Linked DNA regions of Methylovirgula sp. 4M-Z18. The protein of the gene in region 1 interacts with the protein of each later gene in a pairwise test. Links are inferred from orthologs where the notes say so. Each region holds a gene or a part of one and is shown on either strand. Other genes may lie near its edges.

Region 1 (2,798 bases):
ATGTCGTACGGAGCCGTCATGTCTTTCAGGTTGGTGTAGTCGGTGAGGCCGACGCCGCCGAGCGCGGTGTTGACCAGGATACCGGTCATGATCGCGCCGGTGATGCCGCCGATGCAGTGCACGCCGAACACGTCGAGCGCGTCGTCATAGCCGATCCAATTCTTCACGAAAGCGACGAAGAAGAAGCAGATCGGGCTGACCATCAGACCGAGCACGATCGAACCCATCGGACCGGCAAAGCCCGAAGCCGGCGTCACCGCGACGAGACCCGCAACTGCGCCCGACACCATGCCGAGCAGCGAGGGCTTGCCCTTGACGATCCATTCGACGAACAGCCAGGAGAGCGCCGCCGCAGCGGTTGCGACCATCGTGTTGACGAAAGCGAGTGCCGTCGTGCCATTGGCCTCGAGGTTCGAGCCGGCATTGAAGCCGAACCAACCAACCCAGAGGAGCGAAGCGCCGATCATCGTCATGGTGAGCGAATGGGGCGGCATAGCCTCTTTCGGATAGCCGACACGCTTGCCGATGATCAAGCAACCGACCATACCAGCGATACCAGCGTTGATATGCACGACGGTGCCGCCGGCAAAATCCAGCGCTCCGGCAGCCGCCAGCCAACCGGCGCTGTTGTTGAGCGCGTCGATCTTGTCCTGAGCGACCTTCTTGGCGGCGTCGGTGGTCGCAGCAGCAAGTTCCTTAGCTGCAGCCGTGAGCAGATTCGCATCGGCCGAAGCCCAGACCCAATGGGCGATCGGGAAGTAGATGAACGTCACCCACAGGAACATGAACAGCAGCATCGCCGAGAATTTGATGCGCTCGGCGAAGGAGCCGATGATCAGCGCCGGAGTAATCATGGCGAAGGTCATCTGGAACACCATATAGGCGAGTTCCGGAATGACGTGGCCCGGCGTGAAGGTCGAGAAGGTCGCGTTTGCGTCGACGCCCTTCAGGAAGACCTTGCCGAAGCCGCCGAGATAGGCTGCCGGGATTCCGAACAAACCGGTGCCAGGACCGGTATCGCCAAGCGACATCGAATAGCCATAGACGGCCCACAGCACGCCGACGAGCGACACGATGGCGAAGACTTGGGTCAGAATCGACAGCATGTTCTTGGTGCGCACCAGGCCGCCGTAGAAGAGGGCGAGGCCGGGGATCGACATCATCAGCACGAGCGCGCTGGAGGTGAGCATCCAAGCGGTATCGCCCGGATTCGGCACGAGTGCGGGCGCGGCAGGCGCTGCAGCGGCGGCTGCCGGCGCGGCGTCCTGGGCATAGGCCACAGCCGTCATGGCGGTCAGCGCCAAGGCCGTTAGCAACCCGCCTTTCAGTGAAAGCAACTTCATGAGTGAACTCCTTGTGAAATCCTTGATGGCGCTTACAGGGCGTCGGCGTCTTTTTCGCCGGTGCGGATGCGGATCGCCTGTTCGAGCGGGGTGACGAAAATTTTGCCGTCGCCGATCTGGCCGGTGCGGGCGGTGGCGCTAATCGCCTCGACCACCTGATCGACCAGGGACGCCGCCACCGCGACTTCGATTTTCAATTTCGGCAAGAAGCTCACGGCATATTCGGCGCCGCGATAGATTTCGGTATGCCCCTTTTGCCGTCCGTACCCCTTTACCTCGGTCACGGTCAGGCCGTGAACGCCGATGGCGGTCAGCGCGTCGCGGACCTCCTCGAGTTTGAACGGCTTAATGATCGCCATCACGATTTTCATGTCGTTTGGTCCCTTAAAGCTCTGGCTCTCGCACCGCTGGATTGCGGCCGGACGAGCCGGTTTGGAACTGCTGAACCCATCACCGCGAACGGCACGCGCCAGCCCCCTCGGAACTTCCTAACAAGTGCCGTGCCAAACGCCGTCGAAATGGGAAAATCTGGGATTCCGCGGCGACTCGGCCGGGATTTTGCTGCGTCGCAGCGAGTATGATTAAAATTTAGGCAAATGCTGAAATCGTTTTCAAAAATAAATGCCTAATATTTGAGCAGAGCAGAGTCCTGTCTACCCCTTTCACGTTAGGCCTGCCCCGATTTGAGGCGGCACGCAACCGCCATCAGGCTTTGGCGTCGCGCGGCCGGATCAAGCCTTCTTGTGCCACCGATGCCACCAAGGCCCCGTCACGCGCGTAAATCAGGCCGCGGGTCAGGCCGCGCGCGCCGCCGGTCCAGGGACTGTCCTGGCTGTACAGGAGCCATTCGTCGGCCCGGAAGGGGCGATGAAACCAGAGCGCATGGTCAAGACTCGCCACCTGCAGGGTCGGATCGAAGACCGTTCGGCCATGGGTGACCATGGCGGCATCGAGCAAGGTCATGTCCGACAGGTAAGCGAGCACCGCCCGATGCACGGCCGGATCGTCCGGCAAAGGGCCGGAGGCTTTCATCCAGATATTCTGAGCCGGTTCCGTCGGCTTGCGGTTGAGGTAGCGCATCCAATCGACGGGGCGCAGCTCGATCGGCCGTTCACGCTTGAAATAAGAGCGCACCGCCGGCGGCATTTGCGCCCCGAATTTCTCGAAAACGTCCCGATCGCTCAGCAAAGTCTCGGGATCGGGCACGTCCGGCATGGCAAATTGATGCGACAGACCCTCTTCCTCGATCTGGAAGGAGGCCGACAGCGAAAAAATCGCCCGTCCGCGCTGAATCGCGACGCAGCGGCGGGTGGCGAAGCTCGTGCCGTCGCGAATCCGGTCGACCTCGTAGACAATCGGAATGCTCGGATCGCCCGGCAGGATGAAATAGCCGTGCAGCGAATGCGGCGCGCGGCCCTCGACCGTCCGCGCCGCCGCGACCAGGGCCTGGGAAAT
Region 2 (3,513 bases), 200 kb from region 1 along the record:
CCGCGCATTATGACGGCTGGCCAGCGGTTCTCGTCCGCTACGACAGCAAAGACCCGGATCGCATTTTGGCGATGGTCGAGAAAGCGCGCGACTGGGCCATGGCACGCAAGCCGAACAAGGCGGCGCGGGCGCCGACGAAACGGCGATACACTTGAGCGCTGCGCAACAACGATTTCAAAATGATCCTTTGCCTCACTTCGTCATTTTGAGGCGCCATGTTCACCCTCGCGCCTGCTGTGTGACCGGCGCGACGCGCGTGAGGCTGCAGCATTTGCCTCATCGCCCTTCTTCTTCCCGTCCTCGTCGACCGCAAAGACTTCGAGCAGATGGCGCTTGATCGCCGCTTGCCGCGTCGCATTGGTGACCTTCGCGCCGGTGAGATCGGTCACGTAAAAGACGTCTACCGCCTTTTCACCGAAGGTCGCGACATGGGCGGAGCCGATGTTGAGGTTAAGCCGCCACATCACATTGGTGAGATCGTAGAGCAGGCCGGGGCGGTCGAGGCCGGAGACTTCGAGCAGCGTGTAGCGATTCGACAGCCCATTGTCGATCATCACTTCCGGCGCGAGCGGGAAGGTCTTGGCGCGTCCCTTCGGCACGCCGCCCTTGGCTGCCACCACCGAGCCGAGCTGGATTTCGCCGCGCAAGGCCTTTTCGATATGTGTGGCGATGCGGTCGGCGCGGCGGCGCTCGTCGTCGTCGCGCTCAAAGCCGCGGCTGATGAAGATCGTATCGAGCGCGAGGCCGTCGTTGGTGGTGAAAATCTGCGCGTCGACGATATTGGCGCCCGCTGCCGCGCAGGCGCCGAAAATCACCGACAGGAGCCGCGGGTGATCCGGCGCGATGACGGTCAGCTCGGTGACGCTGCGGAATTCGTCGGTCGCGACTTCCGTCACCAGGGATTTCATTTCGACCGCGGCAAGCCGCAGCAAATTCGCGTGCTGAATCTTGCGCGGCAGATCGACCTTCAGCCAATAGGCCGGATAATGGCGCTGCGCATATTGGTCGAATTCGTAGTCCGACCAGCCCGGCAGGCTCTTGCGCAATTGGTCTTGCGCATAGGCGACACGGCCCTTGCGGTCGACCGCCGAATAGCCGCCGGTCAGCACGATTTCGGTTTCCCAATAGAGCGTGCGCAGCAATTGCCCCTTCCAGCCGTTCCACACGCCGGGGCCGACGGCGCGAATATCGCAGACCGTCAACAGCAGCAGCAGGCGCAGGCGCTCCAAGCTCTGGACGATATGGGCGAATGTCTCGATGGTACGCGGGTCGGACAGATCGCGGCTCTGCGCTGTCGTCGACATCACGAGGTGGTATTCGACGAGCCAGGCGACCGTCTCGGTCTCCGCCGTACTCATGCCGAAGCGCGGGCACAATTTGCGCGCGACCTCCGCGCCGGCGAGCGAGTGATCCTCTTTGCGGCCTTTGGCGATATCGTGCAGGAAGGCCGCGACATAGAGCACGCGCCGATTGGGAATGTTCGGCATGATCTCGGCCGAGACCGGCAATTCTTCCTTGAACCGTCCCGCGCCGATTGCTGCCAGAACGCCGACGGTGCGGATCAAATGTTCGTCGACGGTGTAGTGATGATACATGTTGAACTGCATCATCGCGACGACGCGGCCGAAATCGGGAATGAAGCGGCCAAGCACGCCCGCCTCGTTCATGCGGCGCAGCACGATTTCCGGCGTATGGCGCGAGGTGAGAATGTCGAGGAAGAGCCGGTTGGCCTCGTGGTCCTCGCGGATGCGCGCGTTGATGTTCTTCAACGACAGGGTGACGAGGCGCGTCGCATCCGGGTGAATGGCGAGGCCGGTTTGGTCGGCGGCCCAGAACAGGCGGATAAGATTGACCGGATCCGTGTCGAACACGTCCGGCCGTGCGACGGTGATGCGGTTGGTCTCGATCGCAAAGGCGGTCATGCCTTCGACATGTTTGCGCCGCCGCAACCGCCCCATGAAGCGGTCGAGCATGGCACGCGGTTTCGCCTCGCGCTCCTCCATCGCCGAGCACACGATGGCGGTGAGATCGCCAACATCCTTGGCGATGAGGAAATAGTGCTTCATGAACCGCTCGACCGCGGAGAGGCCGGTGCGCGAGGCATAACCGAGTTCGTTCGCCACTTGCCGCTGGCGGTCAAAGGTCAAGCGCTCTTCGGCGCGGCCGGTGATGAAATGCAGCAGGCAGCGCACGCACCACAAAAATTCGTCGCAGCGTTTGAACAGCCGCAATTCCTGCGGCGTGAATAGGCCGGCGGCAACGAGTTCCGAGACGTCGCGCACGCGGTACACATATTTGGCAATCCAGAACAAGGTGTTGAGATCGCGCAATCCCCCCTTGCCCTCTTTCACATTGGGTTCGACGAGATAGCGCGACGCGCCGGCCCGATTGACGCGCGACTCGCGTTCGGCGAGTTTTGCCGCGACGAATTCGCGGGCGCTGCCGCGCACCACGTCGCGGTCGAAGGCCTCGCGCAAGTCGTCGAACAACACGCGATCGCCGTCGATGAAGCGCGCTTCCAGCATTGCTGTGCGGACCGTCATGTCGCCCTTGGCTTGGCGAATGCATTCGCTGACCGAACGGGTGGCGTGGCCGACCTTCTGGCGCAGGTCCCACAGTACGTAGAGGATGGTTTCCACCACGCTTTCGCACCAGGGCGTCTGCTTGTAGGGCAGCAGGAACAGGAGGTCGATGTCGGAGCCGGGCGCCAGCGTGCCGCGGCCATACCCGCCGACCGCGACGATCGACAGCCGTTCGCCGCTCGACGGGTTCTGGTTGGGATAAATGTAGCGCACGACGTAATCGTGGATAGCGCGGATCAGATCGTCCTCGAGCGTGGCGAGCCGCGCGGCGCACAGGAGGCCACGGGGATAGGCCTCGAAATCGGCGCGGATGCGCGCACGCTCCTCTTCGAGCGCCTGTTTGAAGCGCTCGGTCGCCGCTTTGCGGAAAGCCGTATTGTCGTGCGGATGGGCCTTCCGCAGCACCGCGATATCGGCGTCGAGCGCGGCCCGGTCGAGCACGATGTCGCGCACCCGCGCGGCGGGGTGGCGGTAGGGCGGATCGATCGTGTCCAAAGGCGTCATGGAATCGCTATCATAACTCAAATCTTGAGACCGCTTTACTCCCCGGCGGGGCGAAAAGCACGGAGAAAGGCGCGCACTGGGCGGAGCTCAATCTACGCCGTTCTCCCAATAGGGTGGATCGCCGAATGCGGCCTTCAAGTGATCCGCTAACGCGCGAAGTTTCGCGGGCGGCCGCCGGCCTTCCGGATGGGCCAGGTAGATGAATTCCGAGGCCGGACGAACGCCGACATCGACGACCTTAACCTTGCCATCGCGAATATCCGGCCCGGCGATGAAGAGGGGCAGCAGGGCGATGCCGAGACCGGCGACCGTGGCGTCCCGCATCATATCGCCATTGTTGACCCTGAATCCGATGCGGGCGCGAACGATCTCAACGCCCTTCGGGGTTGCGAAGCGCCAGTCCGCAACGCCGCGGTTCGTGTAGAAA

Evidence for each region. Proteins that work in one complex are often made in the same cells at the same time.
Region 2: the proteins of V9T28_RS02510 (region 1) and V9T28_RS01580 interact in binary tests that used the Escherichia coli proteins (3 or more experiments, as listed by UniProt). The link is inferred for Methylovirgula sp. 4M-Z18 from one-to-one orthologs.

What each region holds. Positions count from the first base shown.
Region 1 is NZ_CP149574.1:551,131-553,928, reverse strand. Bases 46-2,770 are described here. They hold V9T28_RS02510 (P-II family nitrogen regulator), read right to left. Parts: upstream 1,715-2,770; coding sequence 1,376-1,714; downstream 46-1,375. Other genes in these bases: tesB (acyl-CoA thioesterase II), read right to left, coding at 2,049-2,770; V9T28_RS02515 (ammonium transporter), read right to left, coding at 46-1,289. Also shown: more of V9T28_RS02515, read right to left, coding at 1-45; more of tesB, read right to left, coding at 2,771-2,798. UniProt on the Escherichia coli protein: Involved in the regulation of nitrogen metabolism. Regulates the activity of its targets by protein-protein interaction in response to the nitrogen status of the cell.
Region 2 is NZ_CP149574.1:355,266-358,778, forward strand. Bases 1-3,440 are described here. They hold V9T28_RS01580 ([protein-PII] uridylyltransferase), read right to left. Parts: upstream 3,087-3,440; coding sequence 201-3,086; downstream 1-200. Other genes in these bases: V9T28_RS01575 (hypothetical protein), read left to right, coding at 1-155; V9T28_RS01585 (LysR family transcriptional regulator), read right to left, coding at 3,174-3,440. Also shown: more of V9T28_RS01585, read right to left, coding at 3,441-3,513.